DNA from 3 places in the Paenirhizobium cremeum genome. Region 2 is predicted to be linked to each of the others. Evidence: predicted binding sites of a transcription regulator. Region 2 holds the regulator's gene; each other region holds the start of a gene.
What was found. Region 2 encodes LexA, which represses DNA repair genes until DNA is damaged. Its sites were predicted from a motif close to TGTTCNNNNTGTGTTCNG; they were not measured.
Positions count from the first base shown of each region.

Region 1 (7,956 bases), 640 kb from region 2:
GCTTAGGAGGGGCAGCCCATACTGCGGCAAAGTCCGGTTCAGATCTGCGCGGTGGCGAAGATGCCGGACACCCAGTCGAGGAACGCGCGAACTCTCGCCGATGTATGTCGGTTCTGCGGATAGAGCGCCGAGAGCGGTGTAGGCGAGGGCGGGAAATCCTTGAGTACCTCGACCAGCGTGCCGTTTTCGAGATCCCGTTCCAGCCGGTAGCGCGGCGCCTGTATGAGGCCGAAGCCGAGTCGGGCTAGATCGGCCATGGTGTCGGAATCGTTGACGGTGACGCGGCTCGGCAATGGTACGAGCCGCGGCGCGCCGTCGATCATGAATTCGAGTGGTATGACCTCGCCGGTGCGAGACGAAACGAAACCCACGCAGACATGGCCCTGGAGGTCCTTGGGTGAGGAAGGCATTCCGTGCCGGGCGATGTAATCGGGACTGGCGCAGGTGACTTCTGAAATGAAGGCGAGCCTGCGGGCGATCATGCCGCTATCGGGGAGTTCGCCCGCCCGGATCGCGCAGTCGATGCCTTCGCGCACGAGATCGACCAGCCTGTCTCCCTGTCCGATATGCAGATCGAGTTGCGGGTTGCGGGCAAGAAATTCCGGGAGACGCGGCAACAGGAAGGTACGGGTCAGCAGCGGATGGGCATCGATCCTCAACAGCCCGCGCGGCCGGGCGTCGCGGAAGGCGTTGTCGGCCTCCTCCACCTCGGCAAGGATGCCGACGCAGCGTTCGTAATAGGCGCGGCCGTCCAGCGTCGTCGTCACATGGCGCGTTGTCCGCTCCAGCAATCGCACCCCGAGATCCGTTTCCAGTTGCTTGATCGCTTCGGTTGCGGTCGATCGCGATATGCAGAGATCGGCCGCGGCAGCCGAAAAGCTGCGGCGTTCCACGACACGAACGAACAAATGCATGCGGTCAAGGCGATCCATGACAATTGTTCGGCATAGCCGAATTCAAATGTCAATTATCCGCCGATTGTTTTTGAATGTCGGCGGCGCGATTTTCCTCTCAGACGCAAACAAGGAGTGTCGTCATGACAGGAAACATCAACAGGACAGCCATCGTAACGGGTTCGTCCAAAGGCATTGGGGCGGCGATCGCCAGGCGCCTCGCGGCAGACGGCTTTGCCGTCGTCGTCAATTACGCAAGCGGGGCCGAAGCCGCCGCCGCGGTGGTGAAGGAGATAGAGAGCGCCGGAGGGCGCGCTGTCGCCGTCAAGGCCGACATTGCCGCGACCGATGGTATGAAAACGCTGTTCGATTCGGCCGAACAGGCCTTCGGCGGGGTGGACGTGCTGGTCAACAATGCCGGCATCATGCAGCTCTCCCCCATCGCCGATACGACGGATGAAGCCTTCGAACGGCAGGTCGCCATCAATCTCGGCGGTGTCTTCCGCGGTGTTCGCGAAGCGGCGCAGCGACTGCGCGAGGGGGGCCGTATCGTTAATTTCTCATCGAGCGTCGTCGGTCTCTACCAGCCGGCCTATGGTGTCTATGCCGCCACCAAGGCGGCGGTGGAAGCGATCACCCACATCCTCGCCAAGGAACTCGGACCGAAGGGCATCACCGTCAACGCCGTGGCGCCCGGGCCGGTCGAAACGGAACTCTTCATGAAGGGCAAGTCGGACGATCTGCTGAAGGCGATCATCGGCATGAACCCCTTGAAGCGCCTGGGCCAGCCGGAGGATATCGCCGGCGTCGTCTCCTTCCTTGCCGGACCGGATGGCGGCTGGGTCAATGGCCAGGTCGTTCGCGCCAATGGCGGCGTGGTGTGAGGAGGGGCCATGGAAAAGACCGTTCTGATTACCGGTGCCTCGAGCGGCTTCGGCGCCATGACCGCGAGGTCGCTCGCCCGCGCCGGCCATCGGGTCTACGCCTCCATGCGTGACCTCAAGGCCCATGGCGGAGCGCCGGTCGCCGAGATCGAGACTATGGCAAAGAACGAGGGTTTGCATCTCTTGCCGATCGAGCTCGATGTCACCTCCACTTCTTCGGTCGAGAGCGCCGTTGCCCGCATCATCGGGGAGATGGGCCGGCTCGATGTGCTGGTCCACAATGCCGGCCACATGGGTTTCGGCCCGGCGGAGGCCTTCTCGCCGGAGCAGCTTGTCCAGCTCTATGACGTCAATGTCGTCGGTGCGCACCGCCTGAACCGGGCGGCCCTGCCGTTCATGCGCAAGTCGGGTGGAGGCCTTATGGTCTGGATCGGCTCAAGCAGCACGCGCGGCGGCACGCCGCCCTTCCTTGCCCCGTATTTCGCGGCCAAGGCGGCTATGGATGCGCTTGCTCAAAGCTATGCGCTGGAACTTGCCCGTTTCGACATCGAGACCACGATCCTCGTGCCGGGTGCCTTTACCAAGGGCACGCAGCATTTCGCCCACGCCATGCAGCCGGCCGATACCGAGCGTTCGGCCGTCTATTGGCAAGGTCCCTACGCCGGTGCCGATGAGACGGCTTTGCAGGGCCTTGCCAGCCTCGAGCCGGCGGAGGCAGACCCGTCCGCCGTGGCGCGGGCCGTGGCCGATGTGGTCGCCATGCCGCATGGGAAGCGTCCCTTCCGCGTCCACGTGGACCCGTCCGAAGATGGCGCGGAGGTCGTCAATGGTGTCGCCGATCGGGTCCGCGCGCAGCTTCTCGAGCGCATCGGCCTCAAGGACCTGCTTCATCCCACACGAGCCTGAAAGGAAAAGATCATGCCGTTCGTGAACATCAAGACGCCTGAGGGCGCTCTGTCCAGACTGCAGAAAGAGGAAATCGTCCACCGCACCACCGACATGCTGGTGGAATATTTCAGCGAGGCCGCGCGGCCCCATACCATGGTGCTGATCGAGGAAGTGCCGGATGGCGGCTACGGCCGCGCCGACGAAATCTTCGTCATTCCGGAAGCCTATCGGGCAAGGGATTAATGATTATCCGCCCGCTGGTCGACGCCAGCGGGCGCGCAGACCCTGCAACCGGCTTCTTATTTCGGAGCGGCGAGCCCGAGGCTCAACCGCTCCGCCCCACCCCTGGGTTCAAAGCCGGGTCCAGGTCTGCGACTTGCAGAGGACCGCGAGAACGCAGCCCTTCATCTTCAGCGAGTTTCCGGAAACCGTGCCCGAGCCGGAATAGGTCTTGTCGGCCTCCGGATCGGTGATTTCGCCCTTATAGGTGCCGCCGGTGCCGGCCATCTTGCCGATCTGCTTGCCGGCATGCTTGCCCGATTTCAGCGTCACGCAGAAGCTGCCGCCGCAGGGCGCGATCTCGGCGGTTGCGCCGCTGGCGGTCTTCCAGTTGCCCTCGATCGGCTCGGCAGCCTGGGCGGTGACGGCCGCAAGGGCCAGTGCTGCGGCGATGATGATGCTACGCATGGTGATGTCTTCCTCCCGAAAAGAACCAGAATGTCGATGAGGCCTCCGCCGTCCTCTCCGGCCGGACGATCTCGTCCCCAAGGCAGCCTCATCAGCGAGGGGAAATTATCTTACGCAAACGTAAAGGTAAATAGCCGTTCTGCGGTCCAGGCAGCCCTCGACCCCGCCTCTTTTGATGTGGCGCCGGCGGAACAAGCGATTCTCATGGTTATCGTTCGGTTTAAAAGCAAATCTGAATCTTTTGTAAATTTTAGTCGAAAGTCCTTAATACGCAGGCAAAGTGATGTTTAACAAAAAACCAAGTTTACCAAGCGTTTGTACTTTGTTTTCAGCAAATTAAGCATGCATTTTAAGCGCATGTTGAAAGGCGTTTGGCATAGTGGGCTCATCAAACGAGCAGGGGAAAACCCGCCGGCCGGAAGGATCTTAACAAAGCCGCGAATGAGACGGCAGGGGTCCGGAAGGAGCTCCGAAAGGGGCAAAACAGGGACAGTACAAACCGTTAGGCTAGACAGGGACAAAACCGATGGCACGCTTTGAAATGCACAATTCCGGAATGGCCACGATGGGTGGCGAAACCCGCGCCGATGTCTTCTGCGACATGGGTCTGATGTATGCAACCGGCCGCGGTTGCCCGATCGACCTCGTCTCGGCGCACAAGTGGCTGAACATCGCAGCCATCAAGGGCTGCGAACGCGCCGCCGAACTGCGCGCCGATCTGGCCCAGACGATGAGCAAGCCCGAGCTGGCAGCCGCACTTCGCGCCGCCCGCGAATGGATGACGATGCACTGAGTATTTTACCGACCAGAGCCGGCGTAACCGCCGGCCGGGGGCGACAAGAAAAACCCTGGGAGAGGGGAACGTGGCGGGGGTCTTTTGGACGGGGCCGATGCCAACACATGAGAACCGCGACCGGCAGGGACAAGGCCGGCGCGGTTCTTTTTATTGTGGCTAAGCAACCGGGCTCAGAGAGAAGCAAGCACCTTCGGCAGTGCTTCCTCGAAAAGATCGAGCGCTTCGGGAAGACCGGTCGAGACGCGGATGCAGCGGTTGAGCGGCGCCACCCCCGGCATGCGGATGAACACGCCATGCTGCATCAATCCATCGACGATCGAGCGGGCGTAAGCGCCGTCGCGGCCGCAGTCGATGGCGACGAAGTTCGTTGCCGAGGGCAGGGGCTTAAGGCCGTTCGCGACCGCGATGGCCGCAATCCGCTCCCGCGCCGCTCGGATCTTCCCGACGACCGCCTTCAGATAAGGCTGGTCCGCAAGCGCAGCCAGCGCCGCCTCGGTGGAAAGCCGGGGCATGCCGAAATGGTTGCGGATCTTGTCGAAGGCGGCAATCGTCTCCGGCGCGCCGAAGGCATAGCCGACGCGCGCGCCGGCGAGCCCGTAGGCCTTGGAGAAGGTGCGCGTGCGGATCACGTTCGGCAGGTTGACCAGCGCGTCGGCGGCGGGCGTCGAGCCTTCCGGACCGCATTCGCTATAGGCTTCATCGAGGACAAGCAGCGTGGTCTCGGGCAGCGCGCGGGCGAAAGCCACAACGCTTTCGGCATCCCACCAACTCCCCATCGGATTGTCTGGATTCGCGAAGTAGACGAGGGCCGCGTTCTCCCGCTTGGCAGCGGCCAGGAGCCCCTCCATATCCTCGCGGTCGCCGCGATAGGGCACCGTCACCAGTCGGCCGCCGAAGCCGCTGACATGGAAGTTGAAGGTCGGGTATCCACCGAACGAAGTGACAACAGGCATGCCCGGCTCGATCACCAGCCGGACGATCAGCCCGAGCAGGTCATCGACGCCCTCGCCGACCACGATATTGGCCGGCGCAAGCCCGAGATGGGCGGCAAGAGCCGTCTTCAGCGCGAAGTTTTCCGGATCGTTGTACTGCCAGATGTCGCCGGCCTTTTCCCGGATCGCGGTAAGAACCGAGGGAGCGGGTCCGAAGCCGCTTTCATTGGCGCCGATGCGCGCCTTGACCGCAAGGCCGCGGCTTCTCTCGATGGCCTCGGGGCCGACGAAGGGAACGGTTGCTGGAAGGGCATCGACGAGAGGCGTGAATCGGGTAAATCCGAGCATTGCTGAATGGGTATCCTGGGCAGACGTGAAAATCGGCCCAACATAGGACGTTGCGCCGAAGGCGCAAGGGCAAGCTTCCGGCTCTTCCGCAGCGAGGAAACGGAAAAACGGAACGGTCCGGACAGGGTCAGCGCCGTTTCGGCTTTTCGATCTTTTCGCCCATCATGAAATCGGCGCGCACGATGGTATGCAGGAGCGCCTCGGGAATGATGGATATGAACTTCACGCCGACGCGATTGCCGTTTCGATAGACTTCCGCGCAGCCGATACGATCGGCGAGGCCGAGAATCTGCAGATAATAATGGGCGGAAAGGCCGATCGTCGTGGTGATCTCCATCGCCGCGCCGCCTTGCGAGATATCGACGACCTCACAGCTTCGCATGGTGATGCCGCTGAGGCCCGGGCTCACGGCCATGATGCGCGCCGGTCGGCGTACATAGAAGCGCTCCCACTTGCGCTCGTACATCTCCGATCTGACCGATGCGAGATGCGTGGCACCCAGCATCTGTCCCTGTGCACTTTCCATTTCTCCTGCCTCCTCGGAACGGCGATGAAAAGGACTGTCCGCCAAAACACTTGTCCTGACGTCAAAAGGAAGGTTACAGTTTTACCGATCCTTCGGTTTTGCCCTGTTTTTCGCTGAAATAACGTCTCTGCACACCGTTTTTTGACACAGGTCATGAAATCCGGCGGCGAACTCCTATACTTAAGAGGGTACCGAGCGGGGGGCTTGGGCCGGCGATAAAAACAAAGACGGAGGAAAATGATGGAACGCATTGTTATCGGCCGCGAGGCCTGGGTTGTCGTCTGCGATGGCGCAAAGGCCCTGTTCCTGCGCAACAATGGCAACGCCCAGCTTCTGGACCTGGCCGTTGTCGAAACCGTGACACAGTCCGACGAGCCGAGCCGGGAACAGGGAACCGATCGTCCGGGCCGCGCGCACCAATCGATGGGCGAGGCGCGCAGCGCCATGGAAGAGACCGACTGGCATGAACAGGCGGAGGCCGACTTTCTCAAGGAAATCGCAGAGAGGCTCGGTCGGATGGCCCAGAGCGGCGAGATCGAGAACCTCGTGCTGGTGGCTCCGCCCAAAGCGCTCGGCATCCTTCGTCCGCAACTGAGTGCCGAGGTCGAGGCGGTGCTTCGTGCGGAAGTGGCGAAGGACTATGTGAAGATGCCGGTCCCGGAGATCGAAAAGCTCCTTGCCGCATGAATGGCGCCTCTCGAAGCGGGAGCCATGATCCGGCCGCCGAGGCGGCCGGCATCCGTTACTGACCGAGTTCGAAAGACAGTCGGACGACGTGGTGCAGGAATTCCGCGTTAATCAGCATGTTGAAACCGACCGTCACTTTCTCCGCCTCGCGACGGATCAGGGTGCAGCCGATCTCGTCGTGAATGCCCAGGATTTCGAGAAAGAAATGGTCGGGCAGGGAGATATGCGGGCTCACCTCGAGTTCGGCGCCGTAAAGGGAGATGGTGCGGATCAGACAACGCAGCTTGGTCTTCGTGCTGAGGTGGCGGCCGACGAAGATGATCTTGCCCGGCCGGTCGACCGTGAATTTCTCGTAGACACGGTCCGGCGGTATGTTCTGTTTCGCGTCCGGTATGGCCTGCAAGGGCATGACACCCTCCCTCGATTGTCTTTTGGTCTCAATATAGCGCAACTTCCCTTATGCTTTCTCAACGGGATGCGTAAAATACGAGCGGTCTGTGCCGTTCGGCCGCAGTACGACACGCCTGAACGGAGTTTGAGCCGCGGCTCTTGACAGCGGCGGCCGGTCTTTCCATAAGTGCCACCGGTTGAGGCACCGGCCGCCCGCGGGCAAGAGCCCTTGGTGAAGTCCTCTGGAAACATGGAAGAACCCTCGTCAGCGCATGCGCGTCAGGGGCAATGCGGGTCCCCTTCGATTCTTGCATGCGGTAAGAAGAGAGGTTGCCATGTCCATGGCCACATTGACGATCGATGAACTGAAATCCCAGGCGAAGCGTTTGCGCGATGCCATGGCAGGCAGCGGTACGCCTGTCAGCCACGGGGCCGCATTGGAACTGGTGGCGAAGAGCCACGGCGTTCGCGACTGGAACACGCTGTCGGCCCTGGCGGCCCGCAGCGACAATGCCGAAGCGGCCCCGGCCGCCGTCGGAGCGCATGTCAGCGGCGAATATCTCGGGCAGCGCTTTACCGGATGCGTCCTCGCATTCTCCCGCCTTTCGCAGAGCGGTTATTATACGATCACCCTGCATTTCGACGAACCCGTGGATGTCGTGACGTTCGACAGCTTTTCGGCCTTCCGCCAGAGAGTGAACGCCACCATCGACGGCAAGGGTGTTTCCCCGCGCCAAACGTCGAATGGACGTCCCCATCTGGTGCTGGATCTCTGACAAGGCAGCGATGCTCCGGCCTTCCCTACACGGGAAGGTCGGAGTACCGACCGGCGCGTCTGGCTGCTTGACGGGTTGATGCCGCCGCGCTACCCCTTGCCCATCCTTCCGCGCGGCCAGAAGCGGCCATCGGCGCGATCTCCAGACAG
Region 1 is NZ_CP180217.1:946,653-954,608, forward strand. It holds gene ACLBKR_RS04640 (YciI family protein) at 1-6, shown strand, start outside; gene ACLBKR_RS04645 (LysR family transcriptional regulator) at 39-932, opposite strand; gene ACLBKR_RS04650 (SDR family oxidoreductase) at 1,037-1,777, shown strand; gene ACLBKR_RS04655 (SDR family oxidoreductase) at 1,787-2,683, shown strand; gene ACLBKR_RS04660 (tautomerase family protein) at 2,696-2,908, shown strand; gene ACLBKR_RS04665 (DUF2147 domain-containing protein) at 3,017-3,352, opposite strand; gene ACLBKR_RS04670 (sel1 repeat family protein) at 3,879-4,145, shown strand; gene ACLBKR_RS04675 (pyridoxal phosphate-dependent aminotransferase) at 4,319-5,428, opposite strand; gene ACLBKR_RS04680 (PilZ domain-containing protein) at 5,556-5,933, opposite strand; gene ACLBKR_RS04685 (host attachment family protein) at 6,195-6,641, shown strand; gene ACLBKR_RS04690 (hypothetical protein) at 6,697-7,050, opposite strand; gene ACLBKR_RS04695 (glyoxalase superfamily protein) at 7,367-7,807, shown strand.
Region 1: a site for LexA is predicted at 3,665-3,682, ahead of ACLBKR_RS04670 (sel1 repeat family protein). Genes of this name have one in related genera too.

Region 2 (7,956 bases):
GAGCTTTCGCAGCCCGTAAGGAGGCCGGGAGAACCGATCTTCAACCGCCTGATGATCCGCAGGATACTCGTCGCGACGCTGGTGATGGGTGGCGGCGGTTTTGCGGTTTTCCACTGGCTGTTGTCGAGCGGGCTGTCGCATGTGGCCGCGAGCAATCTACTGCTCCTGCTGTTCGTGCTATTCGAGAATTTCCAGTGCTTCAACAGCCGCTCGGAACGGCGCTCCGTCTTCCGTCAACCGATCGCCTCCAACCCCTATCTTCTGGCCGGCGTGCTGGGGTCCCAGGTGCTGCACATTGGCGCCATGTATGTGCCGGGACTGAATACACTTCTCGGCATTGCACCGATCGGGATCAGGGAGTGGTTGCTGATGCTCGCCCTGGCCTCGGTTCTGCTGCTGGTGAGCGAGGTCGGGAAGTGGCTCTATCGCCGGGATCGCTGAAGGCCTTAACGCGAAACGCCGGCGGATTTCCTCCGCCGGCGTTTCGATAACGGGAATGAATACCGATCAGCGCTTGGAGACCGGAACGTAATCGCGCTTCGGAGCCCCGGTGTAGAGCTGGCGCGGGCGGCCGATGCGCTGCTGCGGATCTTCGATCATCTCGTTCCACTGCGCGATCCAGCCGACGGTGCGGGCAAGCGCGAAGAGAACGGTGAACATGGTGGTGGGGAAGCCGAGCGCACGCAGCGTGATACCCGAGTAGAAGTCGACGTTCGGGTAAAGCTTCTTTTCCTTGAAGTATTCGTCGTTGAGCGCGATCTTCTCGAGTTCGAGAGCGACCTGCATCAACGGATCGTCCGAGTGGCCGGTTGCTTTCAGCACTTCGTACATGGTCTGCTGCATGATCTTGGCGCGCGGGTCGTAGTTCTTGTAGACGCGGTGACCGAAGCCCATCAGGCGGAACGGATCGTTCTTGTCCTTGGCGCGGGCGATATATTCCGGAATGCGGTCGACCGTGCCGATTTCCATCAGCATGTTGAGCGCGGCTTCGTTGGCGCCGCCATGGGCCGGGCCCCAGAGGCAGGCGATGCCGGCCGCGATGCAGGCGAACGGGTTGGCGCCGGAAGAGCCGGCGAGGCGGACCGTCGAGGTCGATGCGTTCTGCTCGTGGTCGGCATGCAGGATGAAGATGCGGTCCATGGCGCGGGCCAGAACCGGGTTCACCTTGTATTCTTCGCACGGCACGGCGAAGCACATGCGCAGGAAGTTGGAGGCGTAGTCGAGATCATTCTTCGGGTAAACGAAGGGCTGGCCGATGTGGTACTTGTAGGCCATGGCGGCGATCGTCGGCATCTTGGCGATCATGCGCAGCGAGGCGACCATGCGCTGGTGCGGGTCGGTGATGTCGGTGGAATCGTGGTAGAAGGCGGACAGCGCGCCAACCGTACCGACCATGACGGCCATCGGATGGGCGTCGCGGCGATAACCGGAGAAGAACTTGCTCATCTGCTCATGCACCATGGTGTGGTGCGTGACGCGATAGTCGAAGTCTTTCTTCTGCGCGGCGGTCGGCAGTTCGCCGTAAAGGAGCAGATAGCAGACTTCCAGGAAGTCGCCTTTTTCGGCGAGCTGTTCGATCGGATAACCGCGGTGCAGCAAAACGCCTTCGTCACCGTCGATATAGGTGATCTTGGATTCGCAGGAGGCCGTCGAGGTGAAACCGGGGTCGTAGGTGAACATGCCGGTGTGTTTGTAAAGCGCGCCGATATCGACGACGTCCGGGCCGATCGTACCCGACTTGATAGCCAGTTCGGCCGACTTTTCCCCGAGTTTCAAAGAAGCGCTTTTGTCCGTCATGCTAATCCTCCGGAATTGGCGGGAGGCGCCCCGAGAGAGCGCCTTGGGTTTAAGCGTAGGGATGTAGCTATATGATACGGAAGTTAATGCCAAGCTAGTCGAAGGGCAAATTGTGCATCGCAAAAGCCTATAAAAGAGGCAGGTGTCGCATTTAATCGATTGAATAAACTTTCGGCCCTCCTGCGCTTCCCCATGCACGCCATAATTGTTAATTTGCAATGGGGCATCCTTCTTCCTCCGGTTGATGAACGAACCGGTCGAAAACAGCGGAAGGCCGTCGCAAGCATTGGCCGGGGGGCTGGTTGGAAAAGGTCGCCGAGCACAAATTTGGAAATCCGGAGGCGGCAGAGCGCCGTGTGTCGCTGCCTTCGGTTGCAGGCGGAAATCAGGCTGTCGGACGCCCGCTAAGACCGACGCGCAATGCTGCCCTGCAACTGGCGGAGGGCTCCGCACGGTTTTGGCAAGCCCTTCGGACGACTTTGGCGCGGGAAGAGACCCGTGGTCACGTCTTCCATTTCGTGCCGGTCTTTCTGGGCGCTGGCGCCGCCGTCTGGTTCAGCCTTGCGGAGCCGCCCGGCGCCATTGCCCTTGCCGTCCTTCTCGGTGTGCTTTCGGTTGCTGCATTGATCGCCCGCTATGGTCCTCCGTTGCCGGCCTATGGTTTGGGGGCAAGCGCGCTTTTCGTTGCCGGCATGGCGCTGGCAAACCTCGAAACGTGGCGGCAGGAAACCGTCATTCTCGATACGCCGGTGACAACAATCGTCGCCGGTGTCGTTGAACGACGGGAGGCCGGTTCCAGAAGCGAATGGCGCTACATCCTGCGGGTGACGGGGACGAAGGATCCCCAGATCCGCCGACCGCCGGAACGAGTCTCTCTTCTTGCACGAGGCAGGCACGCAGCCGCTCCCATCGGCGGCGGCCTGTCCGGCAGGGCGCGCCTTTCACCGCCATCCGGCCCGGCTTTGCCGGGCCTCAACGATTTTGCTTTCGCGAGCTATTTCGACGGAGTCGGCGCTGTCGGTTTCTTTCTCGGGCCACCGACATCGCTGCTGACGGCCGACGATGGCGGAGAATGGTGGCTGCGCCTCGACAGGGCACTTTTTTCGCTCCGCGACGATATCTCGACACGCATCCGCGACGTCGTACCGGGCGATGCCGGTGCGTTTGCCGCCTCCATCATCACCGGCGAGCGGCGTTCAATGTCCAAAGAAGCGACGGAGAGCCTGCGATTGTCGGGGCTTGCCCATATTACCGCGATCTCGGGTCTCAACATGGCGCTCGCTGCGGGGATCTTCTTCGTCGGGCTGCGCAAGCTCTTGAGCTTGCTTCCCGGGTTGTCCCAGTCCATGCCCATCAAAAAGCTTGCGGCCGGAGGTGCGCTTCTCGGCGCATTCGCTTATCTGCTGATCTCCGGCTATCAGGTCTCGGCGGTTCGCGCCTTCCTCATGACGGCGATCATGCTTGTCGCCGTTCTTTTCGACCGTCCCGCGATCAGCCTGAGAAACCTGGCACTGGCGGCGGTTGTGATCGTCGCGGTGACGCCCTCGGCGATCATGGGGCCGAGCTTCCAGATGTCCTTTGCCGCGACCGCCGCCCTGATCGCCGGTTACGCGGCATGGCGTGAGAAGCCGGCAAAGCGGTGGTTTCCCGAGTTCGCCTTTCCCGGCGCCGCGGCGTTGAAATGGAGTTGGAGCGTGATTGCCGGCACGCTCCTGACCTCGCTGATCGGAGGTCTGTCGACTGCTGTCTTCGCCATAGCCCATTTTCACCGTCTGGCGCCCCACAGCCTCGAGGCTAACCTTGCCGCCATGCCCCTGATTTCGCTGATCGTCATGCCGGCCGGGCTTGTGGCGATGCTGCTGATGCCGTTCGGGTTGGATGCCCCGTTTCTTGTGGTGATGGGTGTCGGCCTCGACTGGGTGCTGATGATCGCGAGGGAGGTCGCTGGATGGGGAGAGGGCATCGGTTTCCCGCAGCCGCCCGGATGGTTTCTGCCGGTGGCCTCCGCTGGCCTGCTTTTCCTGACGCTGCTGAGCAGTGTCTGGCGGCACATCGGCACGCTGCTGTTGATGGCGTCGGTATGGGGGCTTGTCGCCGTGCCCGGCGGGATGCCGCGGGCCGATCTTCTGGTCTCGGAGGATGGCCGGCTGGTCGGCCTTTTGCGTTCGCCGGCTTCAATCGCCACGAACCGACCGCGTCCGCCCTCTTTTGTCTTCGATCAGTGGCGCGCGGCCCGGCAATTTAAGGCGCACATCGCCCCGAACGCGATAGCCGCGCCCGCTCCGGAAAAGTCTCCCGGTCCCGACCGCAAGCAGCGAGCGCAGGCGGACCTCGACGCCGTGGCCGAACGCATGCGCAAAGCGCTGGCCGGCGCCGAAACCGGTCGTTTCGTCTGCGAGCCGAAGACATGGTGTGCGGCAAAGCTTGCAAACGGCTGGACCATCGCGACGGTCGAAGACGGTGCTCTTGCCGGCGAGGCCTGCGATATCGCCGACCTCGTGATTTCCGAGCGGCGGCTCGGATTTTCCGCCTGTCGCTCGGGAGCGGCCCTGATTGAGGCCGAAACCCTCAGGCGAACCGGTGCAGTGGAAATTCGCCTCGCTGACCGCATCAGTCGGCAAATGACGATCAATGCTTCTTTTGACGGACCGCCGCGTCCCTGGTCACAACATCGCTATTATGATTGGCGCAGCGGCACATTTCCGGCGGTGCGAACGTCACTCGGGATCAGCCATTTGGACGCAACGGCCAAGTTCGAAGCGGAAAAGACCCCGGTTTCCGGATCTGGACCGGCTGTCAGTGATAACGACGAATAAGGCCGACCAGTTTGCCCTGGACCTTCACGCGGTCGGGTCCGAAGATACGTGTCTCGTAGGCCGGATTGGCGGCTTCGAGGGCAATCGAGGCGCCGCGACGGCGGAAGCGCTTCAATGTCGCCTCCTCGTCATCGACCAGCGCAACGACGATGTCTCCAGGACTGGCCGTCGACGTATTGCGGATGATGACCGTGTCGCCGTCAAGAATGCCGGCTTCGATCATCGAATCGCCTTTTACCTCAAGCGCATAATGCTCGCCGGAACCGAGCATCTCCGCCGGAACGGTAATGTCATGCGTGTTGTTCTGGATCGCCGAGATCGGTACGCCGGCAGCGATGCGGCCCATGACGGGCACATTGACGGAATTGGTGTTTTCCGCTGCGGGTCTGGCGGCGGCCACCGGCGCCGGCTTTCCAAGGCTGCCCTCGATGACGCTCGGCGAAAAGCCACGGCGGGGTTGAAGGCTTGGCGTATAGGCTTCAGGAAGCTTAATGACTTCCAGCGCGCGGGCACGGTTGGGCAGGCGGCGAATAAAACCGCGTTCCTCGAGTGCGGTAATCAGCCGGTGAATACCGGACTTGGAGGCGAGATCGAGCGCATCCTTCATCTCATCGAAAGACGGAGGCACACCTGATTCCTTCATCCGCTCGTGAATGAAGAGAAGCAGTTCCTGTTGCTTGCGCGTCAGCATGTTGCGGTGCCCCGATGTATGAAACAAATCCAGAACAGACACTATATGTTCCATTTGTGTTCCGCAAGTACCTAAATTTCCGTGAAGGAGTAATCAATGATCGTCATTTTTCTCCAGGCAAACGCAAGGCGGACCCTCTGAGGTCGTGCCGGCTTGCCAATCTAGGGCAAAGCGCTAAAACCTGCGCTGGATGCAATGGCGAGCGAGGGGGCTCCGGAAATGTCCGATCATCAGGAAAGCCTGCGGGCGCTCGACCATGTAGTATTGCCGGTTGCGGGGCTCGAAGAGGCGCTTGCACGTCTGAATAGCCTGGGTTTCACGGTGGCGGCCGAGGCGCGCCATCCGTTCGGCACCGAGAACGCTTGCGTGTTTTTCTCGGACGACACCTATCTGGAGCCGCTGGCGGTGGCGAGCCGCGAGGAATGCGAGGCCGCTGCCCGGGAAGGCAATGTTTTCGTCGCGCGCGATCAGGCATTTCGTTTCCGCCGCGGGGAGGGTGGCTCGGCGATCGTCGTCAAAAGCGGTGATGCCGCGGCAGACCACGAAAGATATTGCGAGGAAGGCTTTTCCGCCGGTGACATGCTGTATTTCGAACGGCCGCTGAAGCTGTCGGACGGCGCTGAAACGATGGCCGGCTTTCGCCTGGCCTTCGCGGCCGATCTCCGCTCGCCGGATTTCTTCCTGTTCGCTTGTCAGCGCGTCAACGCCTTGCCGGCCGATCGCGGCGGTCTGGAGCGTCACGACAACGGTGTGCTCGGCATCGCCGCCATCGTCCTGGGCGAGGAGAATCCTTCGGATTTCCAGTACATCCTTGAAACCGTGTTCCGCCAACGCGAAATAGAGGCGCATTCGTTCGGCATCGGCCTGCAGTCGGCCAATGCACGCATCGAGGCGCTGACCCCTTCGGGATTGAGCGGCTACTACGGGATCTGTCCGAATCTGCGGGAAAGGGGTCTGATAATGGCCGCAATCGTCTTTAGGGTCGGCGATATGGGCGTGACAGAGCGGCTGCTCGCTGATAGGGGCATCGCATTCGTTCGCCATGGTGCGCGCCTCGTCGTGTCCCCGGTTGCGGGGCAGGGCGTTTCTTTTGTTTTCGAGGATATCGCATGAGCAATTCCACCAATTCCGAAGTCTTCGTGGGCGAGGGCGCTAATCGGGTGCTTTTTTCCAACAGTGCCCGCTTCGCCTTGATTGCCGGCCCCTGCCAGATGGAAAGCCGCGATCACGCCTTCATGATCGCCGGCGTGCTGAAGGAGCTTTGCGACAAGCTCGGCCTTGGTCTCGTCTACAAGTCGTCCTTCGACAAGGCGAACCGCACCTCTCTCTCCGGCAAGCGTGGTATCGGGCTTGAAAAGGCGCTGGATGTATTTGCCGACCTGAAGAAGGAATACGGCTTCCCCGTTATCACCGACATTCATACGGAGGAGCAGTGCGCAGAGGTCGCTCCGGTCGTCGACATGCTGCAGATCCCGGCCTTCCTGTGCCGCCAGACGGACCTGCTTGTCGCTGCGGCAAAGACCGGCCGCGTCATCAACGTCAAGAAGGGCCAGTTTCTCGCGCCCTGGGACATGAAGAATGTTCTTAACAAGATAACCACCAGCGGGAATCCTAATGTTCTGCTCTGCGAGCGTGGCGTTTCCTTCGGCTACAACACGCTGGTTTCCGATATGCGGGCGCTGCCGATCATGGCGGAAACCGGGGCTCCCGTCGTCTTCGACGCCACCCACTCGGTACAGCAGCCGGGCGGTCAGGGCGGATCGACCGGTGGCGACCGGCGTTTTGTCGAAACGCTGGCGCGCGCGGCGATTGCCGTCGGTATCGCCGGACTTTTCATCGAGACGCACGAGGACCCGGACAATGCGCCGTCCGATGGGCCGAACATGGTGAGGCTGGATGACATGCCGCGGCTTCTCGAAAAGCTCCTTGCTTTCGATGCGGTCGCGAAGAGCAACTGACGCTTTCCTGTTTGGCTGATAATGATGCGCCGGCTTCGAACGAGGCCGGCGCTCTGTTTTCCATCGCGGTCGGGCCTTTGTCCGGCAAGCGACTTTAGCAGATGCCGCGCCGGCCGCGATGTCACACGCTTGCCATTGTATTTTCCCTTGCTTCGATTAAGAGAAGGCCATCCTTTTCTCTCGACTAAGAGCCATCAGGGAGCCAACATGACCGCCATTACCGACATCATCGGCCGCGAAATTCTCGACAGCCGCGGCAATCCGACCGTAGAGGTCGACGTCTATCTCGAAGACGGCAGCATGGGCCGCGCGGCGGTTCCGTCGGGTGCTTCGACCGGCGCGCATGAGGCCGTCGAACTGCGCGACGGCGGCAGCCGTTACCTGGGCAAGGGTGTCGAGAAGGCGGTCGATGCCGTCAACACCGAAATCTTCGATGCGATCGGCGGTCTCGATGCCGAGAACCAGATCCAGCTCGACCGGATCATGATCGAACTCGACGGCACGCCGAACAAGTCGCGCCTTGGCGCCAACGCCATCCTCGGCGTCTCGCTCGCCGTCGCCAAGGCAGCAGCCGAATCCTCTGGCCTGCCGCTTTATCGCTATGTCGGCGGTCCGAACGCCCATGTTCTGCCGGTTCCGATGATGAACATCATCAACGGCGGCGCGCATGCCGACAACCCGATCGACTTTCAGG
Region 2 is NZ_CP180217.1:1,590,303-1,598,258, forward strand. It holds gene ACLBKR_RS08045 (cation-translocating P-type ATPase) at 1-441, shown strand, start outside; gene gltA (citrate synthase) at 508-1,797, opposite strand; gene ACLBKR_RS08055 (ComEC/Rec2 family competence protein) at 2,277-4,613, shown strand; gene lexA (transcriptional repressor LexA) at 4,594-5,304, opposite strand; gene ACLBKR_RS08065 (VOC family protein) at 5,524-6,417, shown strand; gene kdsA (3-deoxy-8-phosphooctulonate synthase) at 6,414-7,262, shown strand; gene eno (phosphopyruvate hydratase) at 7,470-7,956, shown strand, end outside.

Region 3 (7,956 bases), 1.0 Mb from region 2:
CTGGTCGTCATGATCGAAATCATCTCGTTCCTGTCGCGTCCGATCTCGCTCTCCGTCCGTCTCTTCGCCAACATGCTGGCCGGACACATCACGCTGAAAGTTTTCGCGGGCTTCGTCGCCTCGCTGGGCGCGCTGGGCGCGGTCGGCATCGGTGGCGCGATCCTGCCTCTCATCATGACCGTCGCCCTGACCGGTCTCGAGTTCCTCGTCGCCTTCCTGCAGGCTTACGTCTTCGCGGTACTGACTTGCATGTACCTCAACGACGCAATTCACCCCGGCGGGCACTAAGGATAACCGACATTGGCGTCATCCGGCGTCAGTAATTTGCCGCAACAACCATCTCGAAGGAGTTCATTCATGGAAGCGGAAGCAGCAAAGTTCATCGGCGCAGGTTTGGCTTGCTTTGGCATGGCCGGCACGGCTCTGGGCCTCGGCAACATCTTCGGCAACTACCTGTCCGGCGCTCTGCGCAATCCGTCTGCCGCTGACAGCCAGTTCGGCCGTCTGGTATTCGGCTTCGCCGTTACGGAAGCTCTGGGCATCTTCTCGCTGCTCATCGCTCTCCTCCTCCTGTTCGCCGTCTGATAACGGCCGGAGTTTGGGATCACGGCGCGCCGTCCGGCGTCCGTGATCCTTGAGCATTTGAGAGTACACCTGGAGGTGAGCATGTTTGTGACCCCCGCCTATGCCGAGGAAGTACCGGCAGAGGGCCAGACCCACACGGAGACCGGCGTTCCCGGCGAAGCGGGTCATGGTGGCGGCGTATTCCCGCCATTCGACCAGACGACCTATCCGTCGCAGCTTCTGTGGCTGGTGATTACGTTCGGCCTTTTCTACGTGCTCATGCAGAAGGTCATCGTGCCGCGCGTTGGTGGCATTCTGGAAAATCGTCACGATCGCATCGCGCAGGATCTCGACGAAGCCTCGCGGCTGAAGTCCGAGGCCGATGCGGCGATCGAAACCTATGAGCGCGAACTCAGCGCCGCAAAGGCGAAGGCCGGCCAGATCGCCAGCTCCGCCCGCGACGCCGCCAAGGCAAAGGCCGATGCGGATCGCGCCGCCGTCGAGGCTGAACTCGCTGGCAAGCTTGCCGCAGCCGAAACCCGCATCGCGGACATCAAGGCCAAGGCATTTGCCGAGGTCGATACGATTGCCGTGGATACCGTGGGAGCCATCGTCGAGCAGCTCATCGGTGCCAAGGCAACCGCGGCCGACATCAAGGCTGCCGTCAGCGCTGCAGCCAAGCAGGGGGCATGACCATGCATTTCGATGCTACTTTCTTCGCCTTCGTCGGCCTTCTCCTCTTCTTCGCCCTGATCGTCTATCTGAAGGTTCCGGGCATGGTCGCAAAGTCTCTCGACGAGCGCGCCGACAAGATCCGCAACGAGCTTGCCGAAGCGAAGCGCCTGCGTGAAGAGGCCCAGCACGTGCTGGCCGAGTACCAGCGCAAGCGCAAGGAAGCCGAAGCCGAGGCTGCGGCCATCGTCGCCGCTGCCGAGCGCGAAGCCGCTGCCCTGACCGCAGAAGCCAAGGTGAAGACCGAGGAGTTCGTTGCCCGCCGCAACGCGCTTTCCGAACAGAAGATCAAGCAGGCTGAGACGGACGCCGTCAATGCCGTTCGTGCAGCCGCCGTGGATCTCGCCGTCGCAGCCGCCGAAACCGTGCTTGCCAAGAAGGCCGATGCGAGCGTTCAGGACAACCTGTTCAAGGGGGCTCTGGGCGAAGTGAAGGCGCGCCTGAACTAAGTTCAGCTTTCAGGGTTAGATGTTTGAAACCGGGGCCGCCGCAAGGTGGCCCCGGTTTTCGTTTGAGCCAGCGTCCCGATATCGTCCGATGGAGTTCCGGAAAAACGGCGTTCGTCAGTTTGCCTTTCGGTCACCGTAACGTGGCTGTCAGCCCGCCTCCGTCTCCTCGGTTCCGTCCGGTCTGAACGGCCTGAAGCTCATTCTGTGCAGGGGGCAAGGGCCGTGAATGGCGATTGCCGCCCGATGCCGGGCCGTTCCATAGCCCGCATGTCCGGCGAAGCCGTAATGCGGATAAACGAGGCCTGCCCGTGCCATCATGCGGTCACGGGTCACCTTGGCGAGAATGGAGGCGGCGGCGATCGAGACGGAGCGGGCATCGCCCTTGACCACCGCCTTGCCGCTGCAGGTGAGGCCACCGGGTACGTCCCGTCCGTCGGCTAGAACGTGCTGCGGCGGCAGAGCGAGGCCCGCAACTGCCCGGCGCATGGCATCGAGGCTTGCCTTGCGGATGTCCCGTTCGTCGATATGGCGAGGCGACGAAGAGGCGATCGACACGGTGGCGCATTCGAGGATGATCTCGAACAGTGCCTCGCGCTGGGCGACTGTCAGTTTCTTGGAATCGTTGAGGCCCGAAGGAATGTTGCCGGGGTCGAGAATGACGGCTGCGGCCACCACCGGACCTGCGAGGGGCCCCCTGCCTGCCTCGTCCGTACCGGCCACGGGCGATAGTCCCTGTTTAATCGCCATCGCCTCGATCGAAAAATCCGGACCGAGGGAAAGCGCTTCGAAAAGGGTCGGAGAATCGGGCGGCGTGCGTTTCATGCGGCAGAAATCGCACGCCCACCCGATCTCCTGCAAGTCCCCGGCATCGATGTCCGTCAGGGGATACGGACCATCGTGGCGGTTGCCGGGAGACCTGTCATCCGGTGCGAGGCGGCGGATAGCACCGGAAGTCATGCATCCGGCCGGAAACCGGCCGGAGAAATCGAAGCCCTCGGCCCTTTCAGAGCAGCGACAGCTGAACGCCGCTTCCATCCGGCGGGGTGAAAAGGTCGTCGCGCAGATGCATGCTGCGGCGGATCATGCCGAGCCGTTTGGTGGCCATTTCGAAGCGGCGGCTGATCTGCCAGGCATAGGGACCGGCGCCCTTCATCCGCTTGCCGAACTCGGCGTCGTAATCCTTGCCGCCGCGCATTGAGCGCACCAGCGACATCACGTGGCGATAGCGGTCCGGATAATTCTGCAGCAGCCAGTCACGGAAGAGCGGGCTCACCTCATAGGGCAGCCGCAGCAAGACATAGCCGGCTTCGGTGGCGCCCGCGGCCCTGGCCGAATCCAGCACCCGCTCGATCTCGTGATCGTTAAGTGCCGGAATGACAGGGGCAACCAGCACGCCCGTCGGCACGCCGGCTTGCGAAAGCCCGCGGATCGCTTCCAGCCTGCGGCTCGGCGTCGAGGCGCGGGGTTCCATGCTGCGCGCCAGCTTGCGGTCGAGCGTCGTCACGGAAATCGCCACCTTGGCAAGCCCGCGCTCGGCCATCGAGGACAAGATATCGAGATCCCTGAGGATCAGCGCCGACTTGGTGACGATCGCCACGGGATGGTTCGCCTTGTCCAGCACTTCTAGGATCTGCCGCATGATGCGCCATTCCCGCTCGATCGGCTGGTAGGGATCGGTATTGGTGCCGATCGCAAGGGTCCGCGGCTTGTAGCCGGGTTTGGCGAGCTCCCGCTCAAGAAGCCTTGGAGCATCGGGCTTGGCAAACAGCTTGGCCTCGAAATCGAGTCCGGCCGACAGCCCCATGTAGCTATGGGTCGGCCGCGCGAAGCAATAGATACAGCCGTGCTCGCAGCCCCGATAGGGATTGATCGAACGGTCGAAGGGAATGTCCGGCGACTCGTTGCGGGTAATCACCGTGCGCGGCTTTTCCACCTGCACCTCGGTCCGGAACGGCGGCATCTCCTCGAGCGTCGCCCAGCCATCGTCGAAGGCGACGCGCTCCTGGTTCTCGAAGCGGCCGGAAGGGTTCATCCCGGCGCCCCGCCCGCGGCGGCGGTCGATCTCGATCCTGAGCCCCGAGGCCGAAATCATCGCATCGGCAATATCCGCCGTATTGGCAGGCTGGAAAGCAGCCTGCCCCACAAGAGACAGCTCGTTCATGTTTGCTCCTCGCGACTGCTTGCAGCGCGCCGTTGATGATTAAATTCCTAGCGTCAAAATGAGAACATTGCAAGAACAAAATTGAAAAATGGTCTGTGGCAATTGCTTGTGCGATGCGGTAAATCTAGCCGATGCTGACAGTGATTATGGAATGCCGCGATCAGGAACCCGAGCTGGCGCAAACGCTCGGCGTGCTGGTGGCGGGTGCGGTCGAGGGCCTTGTGAGCGACGTGGTGGTGCTGGACCACGGTTCGCGTGACGGCACGTCGCGGATCGCCGATGCCGCCGGTTGCCGCTTCTATGTCCAGTGGGACATCAAGGATGTCCTGCGCGCCGCCCGCGGCGAATGGCTGCTTCTGGTCGAGCCGGGCGCGCGGCCTGCGCATGGCTGGATCGACGAGATCGCGGAATATATCGGGCTCTACAAGGTTCCGGCGCGCTTTTCCCCTTCGCGTTATCACCGGCGTCCGTTCTATCAGCGCATCGGCCGGCGGCTGCCGCCCCTGGAAAACGGTCTGCTGATGCCGAAGCGCCATGCCATCGCCGTGGCCAAGTCCGGCATGGAACTGGATCAGCTTGCCCTTGGCCACAAGCCGCGGCAACTGGCAAGCGAGATCATTCCGTCCTGGGTGGCGCGCCAGACGCGGGCCTGACTCGTCGTAAAGTGCCTCTAGCTTCCGCGCTTCAGATGCTCGTCGAGCCGGGGCATGATTTCCACGAAGTTACATGGCATGTGCCGGTAGTCGAGCTGGGCCTTGAGGATGCCGTCCCAGGCGTCCTTGCAGGCGCCCGGCGATCCCGGCAGCACGAAGATGAAGGTGGCGTTGGCAACGCCGCCCGTCGCCCGGGACTGGATGGTGGAGGTGCCGATCTTCTCGTAGGAAATGCGGTGGAAAACGGCGGAAAAGCCGTCCATCTTCTTTTCGAACAGCGGCTCCAGCGCCTCCGGCGTCACGTCCCGGCCGGTAAAGCCCGTGCCGCCGGTGGTGATGACGACGTCGATCTCGGAGGAGAGCGTCCAGGCATGGACCTGGCTGTAGATGCGCTCCCGGTCGTCGGTCACGATCGCCCGGTCGATCAGAAGGTGGCCGGCCTCGAGAATACGCGCCGCCAGCGTGTCGCCCGACTTGTCGTCGGCCGGCGTACGGCTGTCGGAAACGGTCAAGACCGCAATGCCGACCGGAATGAAGGGGCGCGTCTCGTCTATACGGCTCACAATGGTTCTCCCGAAACTTGACGGCACGACCGGGAACTTGGCATCCCGAATGAAGATGAATACCCCGGCATCAGGCCGTGCGCGTCGCCTGAAAATACCAGTCGGGGCGCTTCCGCGAAAGCCGGGTTGCGGCCGCTTCGGCTGCGGCATGATCGACATATAGCCCGAAACATGTCGCACCCGAGCCGGACATCCGGATGAGAAGAGCCCCGCTTTCCGAAAGCATCTGCGATATCTCGGCGATCTCGGGCAGGCTTGCGCGGGCAGAAGGTTCCAGATCGTTGCGGGCCGAAGCGAGCAAGGCAATCCATTCGGTGGTATCGGAGCCGGTCGGCGTCGCGCCGATGGGCGAATTGTTCTTCTCCTGAAGGCGCCGGAAGATTTCCGGCGTCGAGACGCCCTTCATCGGATTGGCGAGCACCATGGAAAGGGCGGGCATGGCGGGCAGCGCGACAATGTCCTCGCCGATGCCGCGGGCGCGAAGGGGACGGCTGGAAAGACACATCGGCACGTCGGCGCCGAGCCGGAGTGCGAGGGCAAAAAGCGCGTCTTCAGGAAGGGAGGCGCCCCAGAAACGAAGGAGACCGCGCAACGTCGCCGCAGCGTCCGCCGAGCCGCCGCCGATGCCTGACGCGACCGGCAGGTTCTTCTCGAGCCGGATCGCGACCGGCGGCATGGAGACGCCTTCCCCTGCGAGCGCGGCGCGGAGCAGGTCCCGCGCCTTAAGGACGAGATTGCCGTCCTGGCCGGTCGCCTCCGGCGAAAGCAACGGGCCGAATCGGCCGCCCAGCGTAAAACTGTCCCGATCCGCCGGAAGGAAGCTCAGCCGGTCGAAGGCATCCGTGGCGAATGTGACGATGCTGTCGAGCAGATGATAGCCGTCCGCGCGCTGCCCGGTCACGTGCAGCGCGAGATTGATCTTGGCGGATGCCGTCTCGACGACCTCCGCCTCATCCGTCTGACTGCCTGTGATCACGGTGTCAGGATTTCTTCTCGGGAGTGGGCTCCGGCGGCTTTTCGACCGGTGGCGTGGCCGCCTTGGCCGCATCGGCTTCGATCGGCGGCAAGCCCTTGTCGATCTTCGCCTGGATCTTCGGGATTTCGGCTTCCTCGGGCTTGGAGGCCAGCGCCCGCTTCCACTGATAGGTGGCCTCGAGCTGACGGCCGACCCGCCAGTAGGCGTCGCCGAGGTGATCGTTGATCGTGGCGTCGCCGGCCTTCAGCTCGACGGCGCGCTCCAGTTCGGTCACCGCTTCGTCGAAGCGGTTGAGGCGGAAATAGGCCCAGCCGAGCGAATCGACGATGTAGCCGTCATCCGGGCGAAGCTCGACCGCCTTGCGGATCATGTCGAGGCCTTCGTCCAGGTTGCGGTTCATGTCGACCCAGGAATAGCCGAGATAGTTGAGGACCTGCGGTTGGTCCGGATTGAGTTCGAGCGCCTTGCGGAAGTTCGGCTCCGCCTGATCCCACTTCTTCAGCCGTTCATAGGCGATGCCGCGCTGGAAGAAGATCGACCAGTGACCCTTCTGCGGTGCGTTGCCGATGATCTTGACCGCCTCGTCGTAGTTTTCCGCCATCGCCGCATAGTCCTTGGCGTCGGACAATACGCTGCCATAGGCAAGATAGCTGCGGATATCGGACGGATCGGAGGCAATCAGCGATTTCAGGTGCTTTCGCGCTTCCTCGACCTTGCCGGTCTCTGCGAGCGTCAGCCCCAGTTGCAGTTCGGAGATGCGGCGCATCGGCGAGGAGGCCGGCACCTGGCTATAGAAACGGATTGCCCGTTCCGGCTGCTTGGCGCTTTCGGAGATACCGCCGAGCAGGATCAGCGTGTCGGCGCTGTTCTTGTCCAGAGCATGCGCAAGCTGCAGATAGAGCATGACGGTGTCTTCCGCGCCGTCCCTATTGAGCGCGCCGCCGATGGAGAAGAGCACGCCTGCCGCACCTTCGCTCGCCGTCTTGACAAGCATCTCGGGCTTTTCGCCCTTCGAGATGCGGTCGCGCAGCGCCTTGAACGGCGCGTAATTCGTAATCATCTCGTCGCCGGCGGAAATGGCGTCGAGCGCCTTCTGCTTGTTGCCGGCCTGGGCTTCGAGGGCGGCAAGCGACATGACCGCGCGCATGAAGGTGTCGGGCGCCGTCGCGCCGCCGGCCCGGTCCGTCACGGTTTCGTTGAAGTGGCGCCGCGCCGCATCGACATCGCCGATCACGCTGGCGATCGCGCCCGCATTGTAATTCTGGAAGATGCCGTACCAGTTCGGGCCCTTCAGGCCTTCCACCATTGCAAGCGCTTCCTTGCCCTTGCCTTCGCCGACCTTGGCCCAGGCGGTCAGCAACTGGTTCATCAGCCGGTCGAGATCGTTCGGTCCGGTATAGGTCAGGATCTTCTGTGCATCGGCGTAATTGCCGTCGCGGATATCCCGCAGAGCCCGCGCAACCGACGTCACCCGATCCACAGCCGCGTCATGCTTCAGTTCTTCGGCAAGCGCCACGCCTTCATCGTAATCGCCGTTCATGAACAGCGCGATCATCAGCCGTTCCTGGATGTCCAGTTCGGCGGGCGAGAAGGTGAGGGCCTTCTTGTAGAAGGCGATGGCGTTGGCATAATCGCGGTCGGCATCGGCCGTCCTGGCGGCGAGGAACGCGCCGGCAAAGGTATCCACGCTGCCGATATCGAACGTCTCGGTCTGAGCCTTATCCTCGGCGAAGGCCGTGGTGGCGGCCATGCCCGCCTGCATGATCGAGACCAGGAGCGAAAGCGCCGTGCCGGTAAGAAGACGGAGGGCAAAGCTTTGCCGCATGAATGAGCCTTTCAAGAATCGATAAGGAGGCGA
Region 3 is NZ_CP180217.1:570,205-578,160, forward strand. It holds gene ACLBKR_RS02655 (F0F1 ATP synthase subunit A) at 1-288, shown strand, start outside; gene ACLBKR_RS02660 (F0F1 ATP synthase subunit C) at 358-585, shown strand; gene ACLBKR_RS02665 (F0F1 ATP synthase subunit B) at 667-1,257, shown strand; gene ACLBKR_RS02670 (F0F1 ATP synthase subunit B) at 1,260-1,745, shown strand; gene ACLBKR_RS02675 (ribonuclease HII) at 1,893-2,567, opposite strand; gene ACLBKR_RS02680 (PA0069 family radical SAM protein) at 2,749-3,906, opposite strand; gene ACLBKR_RS02685 (glycosyl transferase) at 4,038-4,559, shown strand; gene moaB (molybdenum cofactor biosynthesis protein B) at 4,577-5,122, opposite strand; gene ACLBKR_RS02695 (4-(cytidine 5'-diphospho)-2-C-methyl-D-erythritol kinase) at 5,193-6,098, opposite strand; gene ACLBKR_RS02700 (tetratricopeptide repeat protein) at 6,103-7,923, opposite strand.
Region 3: a site for LexA is predicted at 3,967-3,984, ahead of ACLBKR_RS02680 (PA0069 family radical SAM protein). Genes of this name have one in related genera too.